DNA from 4 places in the Rhizobium centroccidentale genome. Region 2 is predicted to be linked to each of the others. Evidence: predicted binding sites of a transcription regulator. Region 2 holds the regulator's gene; each other region holds the start of a gene.
What was found. Region 2 encodes LexA, which represses DNA repair genes until DNA is damaged. Its sites were predicted from a motif close to TGTTCNNNNTGTGTTCNG; they were not measured.
Positions count from the first base shown of each region.

Region 1: the regulator LexA is predicted to act here: its motif matches at 1,916-1,933, upstream of PH562_RS21115 (YifB family Mg chelatase-like AAA ATPase).
Region 3: the regulator LexA is predicted to act here: its motif matches at 1,834-1,851, upstream of dinB (DNA polymerase IV).
Region 4: the regulator LexA is predicted to act here: its motif matches at 1,783-1,800, upstream of PH562_RS24350 (nucleoside triphosphate pyrophosphohydrolase family protein).

Region 1 is NZ_JAQJCG010000017.1:36,226-40,518, forward strand. It holds gene PH562_RS21100 (endonuclease/exonuclease/phosphatase family protein) at 1-191, shown strand, start outside; gene PH562_RS21105 (cupin domain-containing protein) at 291-794, shown strand; gene gshB (glutathione synthase) at 885-1,832, shown strand; gene PH562_RS21115 (YifB family Mg chelatase-like AAA ATPase) at 2,024-3,556, shown strand; gene cysK (cysteine synthase A) at 3,655-4,293, opposite strand, start outside.
Region 2 is NZ_JAQJCG010000005.1:128,442-132,734, reverse strand. It holds gene PH562_RS09095 (ComEC/Rec2 family competence protein) at 1-997, shown strand, start outside; gene lexA (transcriptional repressor LexA) at 978-1,700, opposite strand; gene PH562_RS09085 (VOC family protein) at 2,120-3,007, shown strand; gene kdsA (3-deoxy-8-phosphooctulonate synthase) at 3,004-3,843, shown strand; gene eno (phosphopyruvate hydratase) at 3,992-4,293, shown strand, end outside.
Region 3 is NZ_JAQJCG010000033.1:16,760-21,052, reverse strand. It holds gene PH562_RS28785 (Orn/Lys/Arg family decarboxylase) at 1-628, shown strand, start outside; gene PH562_RS28780 (GNAT family N-acetyltransferase) at 650-1,210, shown strand; gene PH562_RS28775 (hypothetical protein) at 1,223-1,522, opposite strand; gene dinB (DNA polymerase IV) at 1,890-3,005, shown strand; gene PH562_RS28765 (pyridoxine/pyridoxamine 5'-phosphate oxidase) at 3,099-3,743, opposite strand; gene PH562_RS28760 (class I SAM-dependent methyltransferase) at 3,754-4,293, opposite strand, start outside.
Region 4 is NZ_JAQJCG010000022.1:53,182-57,474, forward strand. It holds gene tldD (metalloprotease TldD) at 42-1,457, shown strand; gene PH562_RS24350 (nucleoside triphosphate pyrophosphohydrolase family protein) at 1,471-1,776, opposite strand; gene PH562_RS24355 (D-alanyl-D-alanine carboxypeptidase family protein) at 1,884-3,191, opposite strand; gene PH562_RS24360 (polysaccharide deacetylase family protein) at 3,419-4,293, shown strand, end outside.

The DNA of each region.
Region 1 (4,293 bases), on a different contig from region 2:
CGCTCGACCAGACCAGCACGCGCCCGAGCCTGATCACCCGCTTTCCCGATCGCGCCATGAAGCTCGACTGGTTCATTACCCGCGGCTTGAAGATCGGCGAAAGCCATCTTGTTTCCTCCCTCAACGGAGAAGGCAAGCCGCTCTCCGACCACGATATGGTCGTCTGCACAATCGAAGGTTTTTCCGCCTGATCGCTGCAATCGTTAAAATGCGCGCGGTTTCGTGAACCCTGCCGTTACCCCTTCCATGCGAATGAGATCGCAGACGCACATGGAATTTTGGGGGATTGCATGGTCTTGAAACTGATGTTGGCGAGCATGGCGGCCTTTGCCACCCGTGCGGCGCCGATCGTCCTCGCGATGCCACAGTCGAAGAGCTTTGTGGCAGGCGCCAGCAACGAAATGGAAATGAAGCCGTCGCCGATCGAACCCTCCTGGGTTTTGTCCGGTAATCCGGTCGCCCGCATCGCCGAGCATTCGCGCGGGCAGGACGATGCCGCAATGACGGCGCTGTGGGATTGCACCGCGGGCGAGTTCCGCTGGTATTTCGGCTGGGATGAAACCGTAATGATCCTCGAAGGCGAGGTACATATCACCACGGAAGACGGCGTCGAGCGGACACTTAGCGCCGGCGATGTCGCTTATTTTGCCGGCGGTACCTGGGCGACATGGCGCATCGATCGCTACCTGCGCAAGGTCGCCTTTCTGCGCAAGCCGTTCCCGAAGCCTCTGACCATGGCTTATCGCCTGCGCAACTTTGTCCGTCAGGGCGGCGCACAAGGCCTTGCTGCCTAAGCGGGCCACTTGAGAGAAGCCATTGAATAGCCGTTGCGTTTGCATGCGGGCCGACCTACATCTGTCCGCAAATTCGAGCGAGGGTTGACTATGGCTGGTATCAAGAATGTTGCGGTCCAGATGGACCATGTGAAAAGCATCAACATTGCGGGTGACTCCACCTTCGCCATGAGCCTCGAGGCGCAGAACCGGGGCTATAAGCTCTTCCACTATACGCCGGAGCGGCTGAGCATGCGCGACGGCAAGGTCTATGCCTCCGTCGAGCCGATGATCCTGCGCGACGTCAAAGGCGATCACTTCGAGCTCGGCGAGCCGGAGCGCGTCGATCTCTCCACCATGGACGTGGTGTTGCTACGCCAGGACCCGCCCTTCGACATGGCCTATATCACCTCGACGCATCTGCTCGAGCGCATCCACCCGAAGACGCTCGTTGTCAACGACCCGGCCTGGGTGCGCAATTCGCCGGAAAAGATTTTCGTCACTGAATTTGCCGATCTCATGCCGAAGACGCTGATCACGCGCGATCCGGCTGAAATCCGCCGTTTCCGCGATGAGATGGGCGACATCATCCTGAAGCCGCTCTATGGCAATGGCGGCGCCGGCGTCTTCCACTCGACCCGCGACGACCGCAATCTCTCGTCGCTGCTGGAAATGTTCGGCCAGCTCTTCCGCGAGCCCTTCATTGCCCAGCAATATCTGCCCGATGTGCGCAAGGGCGATAAGCGCATCATCCTTGTCGATGGCGAGGCTGTCGGCGCGATCAACCGCGTGCCGGCCGAACATGATGCCCGCTCCAACATGCATGTCGGCGGCCGCGCCGAAGCCACCGAGCTGACGGCGCGCGAAAAGGAAATCTGCGCCCGCATCGGACCGGCCCTGAAGGAGCGCGGCTTCCTGCTCGTCGGCATCGATGTCATCGGCGACTATATGACCGAGATCAACGTGACGTCGCCGACCGGCATCCGCGAAGTCAAGCGCTTCGGCGGCGCCGATATTGCCAGCCTGCTCTGGGATGCGATCGAAGCCAAGCGGGCCTGATCGGCAGTTTCCGCCACGCTTTCAGCTGAACGATCATATTCACCCAGGATGTCGATGATTTCGACATAATCGGGCGAAGCTTTTGTTCGTTTATTGTTCTTGTTTCATTCCTTGTCTTGTGCCAGATTGCAACCCGTAGTTTGCGGATCGGGGCACGTAACGGCAAACGGGTTTGGCGACAGGGGATAAGCATGGTAGCGCGCGTCAGTACGGTTGCGTTTCAGGGCATTGAGGGCGTACCCGTCGAAGTGCAGGTGATGATCGCGCCGGGCAAGGTGCTGATGCACATCGTCGGCCTGCCGGACAAGGCCGTGGCCGAGAGTCGGGAGCGGGTTCAGGCGGCATTGCACGCCTCCGGTCTCGCCCTGCCGCCAAAGAAGGTCACGGTCAATCTCGCGCCGGCCGATCTGCCCAAGGAGGGCAGTCATTTCGATCTTGCAATCGCGCTTGGGCTGATGGCGGCGCTCGGCGCGATCCCAGCCGATGCCCTGTCGTCCTACACCGTTATCGGCGAACTCAATCTGGATGGCACGATCGCGCCCGTTGCCGGTGCGCTTCCGGCGGCAATCGCCGCCAACGCCATGGGCAAGGGGCTGATCTGCCCGGCCGAAAGCGGGTCGGAAGCCGCCTGGGCCGGCAAGGAGATCGATATTCTGGCGCCGCGCAGCCTGATCGCGCTCGCCAATCATTTCCGCGGCACGCAGGTTCTGTCACGGCCAGAGCCGTCAGTCCGTGCCAATGCCGCCAATCTACCCGACCTTGCGGATATCAAGGGGCAGGAGAGCGCCAAGCGCGCGCTGGAAGTGGCGGCCGCCGGCGGCCACAATCTGCTATTCGTCGGGCCGCCGGGTTCCGGCAAGTCGATGCTCGCCTCGCGTCTGCCGTCGATCCTGCCGCCCTTGTCGACGAACGAGCTGCTGGAGGTGTCGATGATCCATTCGATCGCCGGCCAGCTTTCCGGCGGCAAGCTCTCCGATCGGCGCCCGTATCGCGCGCCGCATCACTCGGCCACCATGGCTGCGCTCGTCGGCGGCGGCATGCGCGCTCGGCCCGGCGAAGTCTCGCTCGCCCATCACGGCATTCTCTTCCTCGACGAACTGCCGGAATTTTCGCCGCAGGCGCTCGATGCGTTGCGCCAGCCGCTCGAAACCGGGGAGTGCGTCATTGCGAGAGCAAACCACCGTGTCTCCTATCCGGCCGGCATCCAGCTCGTGGCAGCAATGAACCCGTGCCGCTGCGGCATGGCCGGTGAACCGGGCCACACCTGCGCCCGCGGGCCGCGTTGCGCCAGCGACTATCAGGGCCGCATTTCCGGTCCATTGCTCGATCGTATCGATATCCGCATCGACGTGCCGGCAGTCTCCGCCGCCGACCTCATCCGGCCGACAGCCTCAGAGAGCAGTGCCGATGTCGCACTCCGCGTCGCCCGCGCCCGTGAACGGCAGCGGGAGCGTTTCGAGCGGGCCGGCATGAGGGATGTCAGCACTAATGCCCGCTGCTCGACGGCGATGATCGAAACCATCGCCGAGCCGGATGCCGCCGGCCTGCAATTGCTGCGCGATGCGGCCGAAAAGATGAAATTCTCCGCCCGTGGCTACCATCGCATCCTCAAGGTGGCGCGCACGCTTGCCGACCTCGACGACAAGCCAACGGTCGGGCGCATCCACCTCGCCGAAGCCATCTCCTATCGTATCGCCGGAGAGCGGCTGACCGCGCATGCTTGAAAATTCGGGACTCTCGCAGCGCGTGATCGTCTTCAGCCTGCCCAAATGAAAAAAGGGGTGCCGCAGCACCCCTTTCCCAATCAATTGCTGCCGTTAACTCAGCCGCCAAGTCCTTCGAACAGCGCAGTCGAGAGATAACGCTCGGCGAAGGACGGGATGATGACGACGATGGTCTTGCCTTCGTTTTCGGGACGCTGGCCGATTTTGATGGCCGCCGTCAGGGCGGCGCCGGATGAGATGCCGACCGGCACGCCTTCGAGCTTGGCAACGAGCCGGGCTTGCTGGAACGCCTCGTCATTGCTGACGGTCACTACCTCGTCATAGACATGCGTATCGAGGACTTTTGGTGCGAAGCCGGCGCCGATGCCCTGGATCTTGTGCGGGCCGGGATTGCCGCCGGAAAGAACGGGCGAATCCGCCGGCTCGACGGCGATGACCTTGATATCGGGCTTGCGTGCCTTCAGCACCTGGCCGACACCGGTGATCGTGCCGCCGGTGCCGATACCGGAAACGAAGATATCGACCTTGCCTTCGGTGTCGTTCCAGATTTCCTCGGCCGTCGTCTTGCGATGGATTTCCGGGTTGGCGGGATTTTCGAACTGCTGCGGAATGATCGCATCCGGCAGCGACGCGGCCAGCTCTTCGGCCTTGGCGATCGCTCCCTTCATGCCCTTCGGTCCCTCGGTCAGCACCAGCTCGGCGCCGAGCAGCGCCAGCATCTTACGGCGCTCGATCGA
Region 2 (4,293 bases):
CTTTCACCGGTTGGCGACATATGGACTTGCTGCCAACCTGGCGGCCATGCCCGTCGTCTCTTTCATCGTCATGCCCTTCGGTATGATGGCGATGCTGCTGATGCCTTTCGGAATCGATGGACCGTTCTGGAAAGTCACCGGTGAGGGATTGGAGCTTGTGATCGTCATTGCGAAAACGGTGGCGGGGTGGGGAGGCGATATTACCTTCGGACGCCAGCCCGGCTGGCTGATGCCCACTTTCATCGCTGGCTTCCTGATCATGAGCATGCTGCGGACCCGGCTTCGCCATCTGGGCCTGTTGCTGCTGCTGTCATCTGTCGGCGTGGCCGCGTTCGGCTCCGGCGTACCGAAGCCGGATCTGATGATCTCGGAAGATGGCATTCTCGTTGCCCTGCGCCAGGACGATATCCTCGCCACCAATCGCGAGAGACCGCAGGCCTTCATCTTCGAGCAATGGCAGAAAGCGCTCGTCGCGGCCGAACATCAACCGCCGACCATGCTTCCGACCGATAGCCGACTTCCGCAGATCAGCAAGACGGATCGGCATAAGCGACTAAGTAACGAGGAGCAGAAGGCGGTCCGTATCGCAATGGACGAAGCTTTGGACCGCGCCATGCAAGGCAGCTTTGCCTGTCAGAAGGGAGCATGGTGTGTGGCCATGCTTGAAAACGGCACGATACTGGTCACCATCGAGAACGCAGCCTATTTGCCGACGGCTTGCGACACCGGGAACATTATCGTGACACCAATCCGGCTGCGGCTGGACCATTGCCGTTCCGGAGCAATGCTCATAACCGGTGCGACATTGCGCAAAACCGGCTCTATCGAAATGGCACTTGCCGCAGACAAGCCCGTTATATCAGCCGCATTCGAAAACCCGCAACGGCCATGGACCATGCATCGAACTTATGATTGGCGCACCGGCAAATTCGACACACCAATTGCGAAGACGTCACCCGTCGTCGATAATTCACCGGTCAGTGATAGCGACGAATAAGGCCAACGAGCTTGCCCTGAACCTTGACGCGGTCCGGCCCGAAGATGCGGGTTTCATAGGCTGGGTTCGCGGCTTCCAGCGCGATCGAGGCACCCTTGCGACGGAAGCGCTTCAAAGTAGCTTCTTCATCGTCGACGAGTGCAACGACGATATCGCCGGGATTGGCCGTGGTCGAATTGCGGATAATGACCGTATCGCCGTCGAAAATTCCGGCGTCGATCATCGAATCCCCTCGAACTTCAAGCGCATAATGTTCGCCGGAGCCGAGCATATCGGCGGGAACGGTAATGTCGTGCGTATTGTTCTGGATGGCCGAGATCGGAACGCCGGCTGCGATGCGACCCATCACAGGCACCGACGCGGAGCCATTGTGATCGTCATTTGCCACCTTCGACGGAGCGGGCGGGGCAACGGGCTGTGGCTTGCCGAGGCTGCCTTCGATGACGCTCGGTGAAAAGCCGCGACGCTGCTGAAGGCTGGGATTATAGGCATCCGGGAGCTTGATGACTTCAAGGGCCCTGGCCCTGTTCGGCAGCCGGCGGATAAAGCCGCGCTCCTCCAGCGCCGTGATCAGACGATGGATACCGGATTTGGATGCCAGATCCAGTGCATCCTTCATCTCGTCGAAGGACGGCGGAACACCGGATTCCTTCATGCGTTCGTGAATGAAGAGAAGCAGTTCCTGCTGCTTGCGCGTCAACATCGTCTTGGAACCCCAGAATCAAGAAAAGCTGTGAAACAAATCCAGAACGGACACTATATGTTCCATATGTGTTCCGCAAGTGCTTAAATTTCGGTAAAGCCTTATGGGGTCAGTTAAATAATTATCGCTTGCGAATGGATCGGCTCGGAACATCGGGGCCTCATATCTGCGTTAACCCATGGAAAAATATGAGAAATGCCGCTTTTCTCGCTTCCAGGGCTTTGGAATGCAGCCAGTGCGCCGAAGATTTGGATGAATGTGCCGCATTGCTGCATAAGTCGGCTATGGGAGAGAATCAGCAATCATGTTTGCGAGATTGCCTTCGGTCCATGTCGTGTGCTGCGGGTGTTCCATGCTTCCATCTTGAATTGCGCGGGGGATGAGCGCAAATCTGCTTTCGCAAGCAAACAGGAGAAGCCATGATTTCGTCTCCGCATCCGCTGGATCATCTCGTGCTGCCGACCGTCAACATCGCTCTGGCGCGCGAACGCCTCGGCAAGCTCGGTTTCACGGTAGCTCCGGATGCGCGCCATCCCTTTGGCACGCAGAATGCCTGCGTCTTCTTTGCCGATAAAACCTATCTCGAACCTCTGGGCGTCGCATCTCCGGAGCAATACGAGAAGAGCATCGTGGATGGCAATGTTTTCGTAGCGCGCGACCAGGCTTATCGTTTCCGGGTGGCGGAGGATGGCTTCTCGGCCGTGGTATTCGGTACGGATGATGCGGTGGCGGATGACGAGCGTTTCAAAGCAACGGCGATTTCGGCGGGACGAATGCTGGATTTCTCCCGTCCGATGAAGATGCCGGACGGCACGGAAACCACCGCCGGCTTTCGTTTAGCCTTCGGCGCCGATCTGCGCGCGCCGGATTTTCTCGCTTTCTGCTGTCAGCGCATCAATCCGTTGCCGGCCGACCGCAGCGTGCTCGAGCGTCACGAGAACGGCGTGACTGGTATCGCGCGGGTAGCGCTTTGCGCGCTGAAGCCGGCAGCCTATCGCGGCTTCATCGAGGAGGTTGTCGGTGGGCCGCGTATTATAGAGCATTCCTTTGGTCTGACGATCAGGGCCGCCAATGCTGATCTGGAGATTTTGACGCCGGAAGGCATGGAGGCGTTCTATGATCTGCCTATTCGCACGAATGATCCGGGCCTCAGGGCGCGGGCAATCCTTTTCAAAACGCGCGATCTTTCCGTGACATCGTCGCATTTCACTGCTAACGGCGTCACCTATACGCGTAAGAACAATCGTATATTGGCAAGACTGGCGCCCGGTGAGGGCGCGTTGTTCGCCTTCGAGGAGATAGTATGAGCACGAATTCCGAAGTGACCGTCGGCGAAGGAGCCTCCAAGGTCCTCTTTTCCAACAGCGCGAAGCTCTCGCTGATTGCCGGCCCCTGCCAGATGGAAAGCCGCGACCACGCGTTCATGGTTGCTGGCGTGCTGAAGGACCTCTGCGGCAAGCTCGGTATCGGCCTCGTCTACAAGTCATCCTTCGACAAGGCCAATCGCACATCGCTATTAGGCAAACGCGGCATCGGCCTGGAAAAGGCGCTGGAAGTCTTTGAAGACCTAAAGAAGGAATATGGCTTCCCGGTCTTGACCGATATTCATACGGAGGAGCAGTGCGCCATCGTCGCCAAGACGGTCGATATCCTGCAGATCCCGGCTTTCCTGTCGCGTCAGACCGATCTTCTGGTCGCCGCCGCCAAGACCGGTCGCGTGGTCAACGTCAAGAAAGGCCAGTTCCTGGCGCCGTGGGACATGAAGAACGTGCTTGCCAAGCTGAACGAGAGCGGCAATCCGAACATCCTTCTGTGCGAGCGCGGCGCCTCCTTCGGCTATAATACGTTGGTCTCGGATATGCGCGCGCTGCCGCTCATGGCGGCGATGGGCGCGCCCGTCATCTTCGATGCTACCCATTCCGTGCAGCAGCCAGGCGGACAGGGCGGTTCGACCGGCGGCGATCGCCGATTTGTCGAGACGCTGGCGCGCGCGGCCGTTGCCGTCGGCGTTGCCGGTCTCTTCGTCGAGACACATGAGGACCCGGACAATGCACCGTCCGACGGCCCGAACATGGTCTATCTGAAGGACATGCCGCAGCTTCTGGAGAAGCTGTTGGCCTTCGACGCCATCGCTAAGGCCTGAAATGTAGCCGGCATTCAACAGGCTGACATGAATTTGCGTTAGGGGCCTGAAGGAGTGCCAAATCGCGGCGCGGATCGCCATTGTAATTTCCGCGCCTTCGATTAAGACCATTTAAATCGATTTATAAACCAGCGAGCAGGAAGCTATCATGACCGCAATCACCGACATTATCGCCCGCGAGATTCTCGACAGCCGTGGCAATCCGACTGTCGAAGTCGATGTCTACCTCGAAGATGGCAGCTTGGGCCGCGCGGCGGTTCCGTCGGGTGCGTCGACCGGTGCACATGAAGCCGTCGAGCTTCGCGATGGCGGCAAGCGCTACCATGGCAAGGGCGTCGAGAAGGCCGTCGAAGCCGTCAATTCGGAAATCTTCGACGCGATCGGCGGCATGGATGCCGAAAACCAGATCCAGCTCGACAACATCATGATCGAACTCGACGGTACGCCGAA
Region 3 (4,293 bases), on a different contig from region 2:
ACCGGCACCCGTAGTCGCACAATATCTGCGCGAAAACCGTATCGTCGCGGAAAAGAACGACCTCAATTCGCTGCTGTTCCTTCTGACACCCGGTGTCGAGGCCAGCAAGGCCGGCACTTTGATCAGCGGCCTTGTCGCCTTCAAAAAGCTTCATGACGACAATGCGCTGCTGGAAGAGGCAATTCCGGAATTCTATCGCCGCCGTCCCGGCCGCTATGCAGGCGTGCGCCTGCGCGATCTTTGCGCTGAAATGCACAATTTCTTCCGCCAGGCCGATGTGAGCGCCCTGCAGACAAAACAGTTTTCCGCCGAACACCTGCCGCCGATCGCCATGTCGCCGCACGATGCTGCGCGCTGCCTTGTGCGCAACGATGTCGACTATCTGCCGATCGACGCCATTGCCGGCCGCATCGCGACGACACCCTTCGTCGTCTATCCTCCGGGGATCGCGACCATCGTGCCGGGCGAGCGCCTGACAGAGCAGGCAAAGCCCATGATCGATTATCTCAAGATGTTTGAAACCTGCTTCAACACCTTCCCCGGTTTCGAGGTGGAGATCCAGGGGCTCTATCGCGAGATTGATGCATCCGGCAAAATCCGGCTCTATACCTACGTCGTCGCGGAATAGGCTGGAAAATTCGGATTGGTCATGAAGCAGGATAAAACAATCATCGTTCGCCCGTCCCGGGAGAGCGACGTCGATGCCATGCTGGCAATCTATCGCCGCCATATTCATCGCGGCGTCGAGGCCGGGGTTGATGATAGCGACACGCCGCAGCCGGATGATCTGCGCGAACGGCGCAAGAATCTGAAGGACAAACGCTTCCCGCATGTCGTTGCGATCGAGGGTGAGAAGGTTGTCGGCTATGCCTATGTAGTGCTGTTTCGCAAGCGCCCGGCCTATCGCTACACCGTCAAGCATTCGATCTATGTGCATCACGACCATGTCGGCCAGGGTGTCGGGAGCCTGCTGATGCGCGGACTGATCGACGCCTGCGCGGCGGCCGGCTTCCGGCAGATGATCGGCTATATCGACGCCGACAACGCAGCCTCTCTCGCCTTGCACGAGCGCTTCGGCTTCGTTCGCGTCGGCCTTCTGCCAGCCGTTGCCTATCGCTACGGCCGCTGGGCCGATACCGTGATGGTCCAGCGCTCGCTCGGTCCCGGCTCAACCACGCAGCCGCCTCCGCCGCCGCTCTCCACCCGCTGAAGCAAAGCGGGCCTATACCGGCTGCGTTTGAGCTGGCATGAAGCCCAAAACGAAATCCACGACCTTCGACGCGGACATTTCGCAGGGCTTGAGGGTGAGGCTTGCTCCGGAGAGGACATAGAGATTGAAGCTGACGATATCGGTCCCGCCGAGCTCCTCGCCATAGAGCCAAACTCGCTTACCGTCAGCCGATCGCTTGACCGTGACACCCCAGGGGCGACCTCGAAAACGCCCCTCCGAATAGCCGTCGGACAGCTTTGCAAGCGCAGCTTCGAAGTCCGACAGCGCGCCGTCCGTCATGGCGCCAGGCATTCGTCACATATGCCGCAGCCGTCCTCATCCATCTTTCGTGCAGATCGCTGCTTTTGGCAGCATAGGCACGCGGTTCCGTTAGATCGAGATTCCTCGTCATGCTCGGGCGGAAGGATTTCCATCAGCAGGTTGGAAAGGGATTCGGTTGCGATTTGGCCCATTGTGAGGCTCCGTATTGGGGGACGGACAAGAAATAAGAAGCCTCGAAGGCATCTCAAGGTGGCACTTGCAAATGACTGCCGCGGAGAGATTTGCCTGCGTCTTTCCGGCACGGCAACGGAGCCGGTTTGATATCGTGATAAGCGATGATATGTTCTGTATTTGTTTCGGATTCTGCAATTGAAGGGCCCATGCTTGAACCTGCAGCATGATGACCGAGATCGCCATGAATGACGCCAACGCAACCCCCGTCCGAAAGATCATCCATGTGGATATGGATGCGTTCTATGCGTCGGTCGAACAGCGGGACAATCCCGAGCTGCGCGGCAAGCCGCTTGCGGTCGGCGGGTCAGCTGCACGCGGCGTCGTGGCGGCCGCAAGCTACGAGGCCCGCGCCTTCGGCGTTCACTCGGCGATGCCGTCGGTCACGGCAAAACGCAAATGTCCGAATCTGATTTTCGTGCCGCCGCGCTTCGATGTCTACAGGGCAGTGTCGCAGCAGATCCGCGAGATCTTTGCCGAATATACGTCGATGATCGAGCCGCTGTCGCTCGACGAGGCCTATCTCGACGTCACCCAGAACAACAAGGGCATGGAAATCGCCACCGAGATCGCGCTGGAGATCCGGACCAAGATCAAGCAGGTCACCGGCCTCAATGCTTCGGCCGGCATTTCCTACAACAAATTCCTCGCCAAAATGGCAAGCGACCTCAACAAGCCCAACGGCCAGGCTGTCATTACGCCAAAGAACGGGCCGGCCTTCGTCGAAACGCTTCCCGTCAAGAAGTTCCACGGCGTCGGGCCGGCGACCGCCGAGCGCATGCACAAATACGGGATCGAAACCGGGCTGGATCTGAAATCGAAATCCCTCGCCTTCCTGCAGGAGCATTTCGGAAAGGCAGGCCCCTATTTCTACGGCATTGCCCGCGGCATCGACGAACGCCAGGTGAAGCCCGACCGTATCCGCAAATCCATTGGCGCAGAGGATACGTTCGCCGAGGATATCGACGATCTCGAGCTGGCGACGGCGGAGCTGCGGCCCTTAGCGCAGAAGGTCTGGCGCTACTGCGAAACAGGCGGTTTCAGCGCCAAGACGGTGACCGTGAAGATCAAATATTCGGACTTCACCCAGGCGACACGCAGTCGGACAAGCTCGCTGCCGGTCGCAGACGCTGGCGCTGTTCTCGAGACAGCGTCGGCGCTTCTGGCAACCGTCCATCCGTTTGCGCGGCCGATCCGGCTGCTCGGCATCACGCTTTCGTCTTTGACGAACGAAGAGGCCGGCGATGGGAGCTTACAGCCCCAACTCGATCTCGGCATCTGAGGGATGCTGATCCTCAGCGGTCACAATGGCGGTCTAATCTTTCCGCCCAAAGCAACGGAAACGGACAACTGCGGCCATCAAAGCGAAAAATCATCACGGCCAGAGCCGCTCCTTCAGCCAGCCCGCCTTTCCACGCCGGTATCGCAAGCGATGGTGACTACGCTCGGCATCGCCCTGCCAGAATTCGACCTCATGCGGCATGACGATGAAAAGCGCCCAATTTGCAGCGACAAGGTCGGGCTCGTCCCGCAACCGCCGATGCTGCAGTGCCAATGCGTCGTCGAGCTCCTGCGATGAACCCAGAAGCTCGCTCTGCCGCTCGGTCAGGGCGACGGCCTTGGCGCCCGGCGCACGTGCACGGAAATCGGCATACCGCTCATGCGCCTCGGCCTGAAACGCCATGCCGCGCAGCCGCACCTGCCGCCCGAGCTGCGGCCAGTAGAAGGTGAGTGACACAGAGGGATTGGCGGCAATCTGCCGGCCTTTCGGCCCGCTGCCTGTTGTTGCGAAGTGCCAGCCACGCTGGTCGAGGTTCTTCAGAATGAGAACGCGAGCATCCGGTACGCCATCCTCGTCGACCGTGGAAAGCACCATGGCATGCGGTTCCTTGATATCAGCCTCGATGGCATCGCGCAGCCAGTCGGAAAACAGGTCTCGCGGATTGTCGGGTGTCAGATCCGCCTCGAATGACGGAAACGGCCCGGCCAGGGACTTTAGTATGCGCAATTCGTCTCTCACGGCACTCTCCTCAAGGTTTCGCGATAATGAGACGCAGCGAGCCTTCGAAGAAGGGCTGCGTGCGGAGGGCGCCATAACGGCGATCCCAGGATCCGTCGATGAGATCGCGGCCAAGTTCGGCGACAAAACGCTCACCAACGGAGGCATCGACAAAGCTCCATGCCGAATTGGCAAGCCGCGCGCCGGGATCAAGCATTCGTTCCGGCCTGCCATAATAGGCTTCGCCGAAGCCATCGACGCAATTCAGCGGGATCGGCACCGCCTTGATCTCCGAATTGCCGCCGAGTGCGGCCGCGATCCTTGCCATCTCCGGATAACGTCGTGCCTCGACCGCAATCATTTCAGGCGCATAGGTGTGTAGCCACGACCGTTCCAGCAAATGCGGATCGCAGCTCAACACCAGGACAGGGCCGCGGGTGACGCGCCGCATCTCGGCAAGCCCTCGGTCGAGATCGGACCATTGATGCACCGTGAAGGTCGCCATTGCCGCGTCGAAACTCCGATCGGCAAAAGGAAGATGTTCCGCCGTCCCGTCGATCGCGACCGGGAG
Region 4 (4,293 bases), on a different contig from region 2:
GGTGCGAAGCCTACATCGGCTCTGAACGGAGCACCTGATCCATGAATACCGATCTCCTTACACTTTTCGATGCCGATGAAGCCAAGCTGCGCGGCATCGTTGCCGAAGCTCTTTCCGGCGCCGATGACGGCGAGCTCTTTATCGAGCATGTCCAGGCGGAATCGCTGACATTCGACAACGGCCGGATGAAGGGCGGCAGCTTCAACACCGAGCAGGGCTTCGGCCTTCGCGCCGTCGCAGGCGAAGCGGTGGGTTATGCCCATGCGGGCGACCTGTCCGAAGCCGCGCTGAAACGGGCCGCCGATGCGGTGCGCGCGGTGACATCGGGCTATGCTGGTTCCTATGCGGCTGCGCCCCAGCGCACCAACAAGGTGCTCTACGGCGACGAGAACCCGATTGGCACGCCGAGCTTCGAGGAGAAGGCGAAGCTGCTGCAGCGGATCGACAGCTACCTGCGCGATAAGGACGACAAGGTGCGTCAGGTGACGGCATCCATCGCCGCAAGCTGGCAGGTGGTCGACATTCTGCGCGCTGACGGTCACCGTGTACGCGATGTCAGGCCGATGACGCGTGTCAATATCTCCGTGATCGTGGGTGACGGCGACCGGCAGGAATCCGGCTCCTTCGGCACCGGCGGACGGATCGGCTTCGGCGACTTCGTCACAGCGGACAATTGGCACCACGGCGCCGACGAGGCGCTGCGACAGGCACTGGTCAACCTGGAAGCGATCGAAGCGCCTGCCGGTACGATGGACGTCGTGCTCGGTTCCGGCTGGCCGGGCGTCATGCTGCACGAAGCCGTCGGCCACGGGCTGGAAGGCGATTTCAACCGCAAGAAGACATCGGCTTTCGCCGGCCTGCTGGGTCAGATGGTTGCCGCACCCGGCGTCACCGTCGTCGATGACGGGACGATCGAGAACCGCCGAGGCTCCATTACGGTCGACGACGAAGGCACGCCTTCGGCCTACAACGTGCTGATCGAGAACGGAAAACTGGTCGGCTACATGCAGGACCGGCAGAATGCGCGGCTGATGGGCATGAAGGCGACCGGCAACGGCCGCCGCCAGGGCTATGCGCATACCCCGATGCCGCGCATGACCAACACCTATATGCTTGGAGGCGACAAAACGCCGGAAGAGATCATCGCCTCGGTGAAAAAGGGCATCTACGCCGTTTCCTTCGGCGGCGGCCAGGTGGATATCACCTCAGGCAAGTTCGTCTTCGGCTGCACCGAAGCCTACCTCATCGAGGACGGCAAGGTCGGCGCGCCGATCAAGGGCGCCATGCTGATCGGCAACGGCCCGGACGCGATGAAGCGCGTTTCGATGATCGGCAACGACATGAAGCTCGATACCGGTATCGGCAATTGCGGCAAAGCCGGCCAATGGGTTCCCGTCGGCGTTGGTCAGCCGCATCTGCGCATGGACCAGATCACGGTGGGCGGCACCAAGGCCTAGCCGCCCCGGCCTGCTACGCCTGAGGGCGAAAGAGCCACTTGCGCTCGACGGCGGCCGGCAGATCGAGGCCGTTGCGATGCGCGAATAGAAGAATATGGCCGAGCACATCGGCCGTTTCATCGGCAAGCGCCGTCGCGAGATCCGCGTCGCTCATGCCCTTGCGGCGTCCACGGCCAGTAATCCTATTCCAGATCTGGACCAACTCGCCCATTTCTTCCTGGAGTTTCAGGACGAACCAATCGTCGTCGCGTTCCATGCCGTTGTCAGCGGCGTAACTCGCCGACGCCCTTTCGAATTGCGTCATCAGATCTTTCAGCATCGAAATCGTTCCTCTTATGTTCTCAACATCAATGAACGATTCCGGCAAAAAAGTCGAGCCGGCGGAGATTGCTCCGCCGGCTCGACTTTATACAATTGGGTTTATACTCAGCCCTTGCTTGGCAGCAGCATGCAATCGAAGTCCTTACGCTTCAACGCCGAGCAGGCGGAATTCGCATCATCGCGGCTTGCAAAGCCGGTGAAGCGGGCGCGGTAGACCGTGCTGGCTCCCTTGCCGACGGCCTCGGTATAGGGCGAGGCATTGGCGAGCGCATTGCCGGCCTTGGACTTCGCTTCCGAGAGAAGATCCTTGGCAGCCTGGGCGGTTGGTGTCGCCGCGATCTGCACCTGCCAGCTTCCGGATACCATCGGCTTGCTGGCGGTTGCCGTCTGCTTATTGTCGACCAAGATCTCATCCATCGCAGCCGGTCGATCCATCGGCACGGTAACGTTCGAGGCGGCAGCGAATGCCATCGGAACGACCTCAGCGCGTTTGCGCGGGGTGGCTGCGGTGGTCTGCGTATCGACATCCACGGCAACATCGTCCGATGCAGACGCCACTTCAACCTGCTTGGCCATCTTGCCGCCGCCGACGCTCGCCATCAGACGTGATGTTGCGACGGGGGCTGCCTTGGGCACATAGCGATCCAGCAACGACGCCATCATCGCATCGCGGCCACGCGCGGTGGCGCCGCCCATGACGACGCCGATCACGCGGCGATTGCCCTGGCGCACGGCGCTGACGAGATTGAAGCCAGAGGCATTGGTATAGCCGGTCTTGATGCCGTCCATGCCTTCATAGCGATACATCAGGTTGTTGTGCCCGCGCACGTAATGGCCGCGGTAGTTAAAGCTCGTCTGCGAGAAGAGCCGGTATTCCTGGGGATAGTTGTTGATGAGCGCGACGGCGAGCGTCGACATATCTCGTGCTGTCGTCCACTGCTGCATGTTCGGAAGGCCCGAGGCATTCAGGAAGGTAGTGCGGCGCATGCCGAGTTCGCGCGCCTTCTGCGTCATCATCCGCGCAAAGCCGCTTTCGCTGCCGCCAAGCGCTTCCGCCATGGCGGTTGCGGCGTCGTTTGCAGACTTGATGATCATGCCATCGACGGCTTCGCGGACGGTCACCGTACCGCCGGGCTTCAAGCCGAGCTTGGTCGGCGGCTTGGCGGCGGCGAAACGCGAGACCGGGATCCTGGTATTCCAGCCCAGCTTGCCGCGGCTGATCGCCTCGAAGGTCATATACAAGGTCATCATCTTGGTCAGCGATGCCGGATGGTTGAGGTCATCCGCATTACTCGATGTCAGCACCTTGCCGGTCTTTGCATCCATGATGAAATAGGCGCTGCCAGCGAAGCTCGCCACGGGAGCGCTCAGCAGCAAGACGGCCGCAGACAAAGCCATCAAAAGTCGTTTCATAATTGTCCCCAACCGAAAGAATGCCAACACACCGCATCAATCCCTGTATGATTTTGCGACAAAAAGCCTGATACCGGTGCGATATTGAGGCAACAGCCTCGATAGATCTTCTATTTTGCCTTTCCTGGTAAAATAACCATTAACGCATTGGAAATTATGACAAAGATTCAGTAAGGTTTAACGGGGATGCGCTACAGCGTTGACATTGGTCAACCGGGTCGAGCCGCATGGAACAGGGCATCAAGGTCCGCATCAAGCGCACGATGATCTCAAGCGGGCTTGAGGCTGCCGCAATCTTGAAAGGTGCGGGGCTGATGCGCGATGTTGCAGGCCTCGGCACGATATTCACCCTTCATCACGTCCGCCCTGCCCTCCCCCGCCGTTTTACGCCCAATGCGCATCTGGAGGTCTCGCCCGACTTTCTCGATCAGGCGATCGCACGGCTGAAACAGGACGGTTACGAGTTCATCGCACTCGACGCTCTTCCATCACGAGCAAAAGGCGCTGCCGGCACGCCACCCTTCGTCGCCTTTACGCTCGACGACGGCAACCGGGACAATCTCGATCACGCCCTGCCAATCTTCGCGCGCCACGATGTGCCCTTCACCGTCTTCGTCGCGCAGGGGCTTTCGGAGCGGACCCATAGCATATGGTGGGAAACGCTGGCCGAACTGCTTGGCCGGCTTGAGCGTCTGACATTCGATTTCGGGTCGGGAGACGAGTTCCTGCCACTCGGCAAGAACAGCCACAAGCATGCCGCATTTGCCCGCTTCGCCGCCTTTGTCCACAATCATGAGGAAAGCGAAGCCGTCAGCCGGATCGATGAGCTTGCGCGGGGTCACGGCCTGGAGCCGCTCGACATCGTCCGTGCATCGATCATGGATCGGAACGAATTGCGGCAGCTCGCCCGCCATCCCCTTGCCTCCCTCGGCGCTCATACGGTGAGCCATCGGGCATTGGCAAGGCTCCCCGAGGCAGAGGCCGTCGCAGAAATTGCACTCTCGGCCGATTATGTCGCCGACATCACCGGAAAGCGGCCAACCACAATCGCCTACCCCTATGGCACGAACGAGGCCGTCTCGCCGCGCGAGGGCCGGCTTGC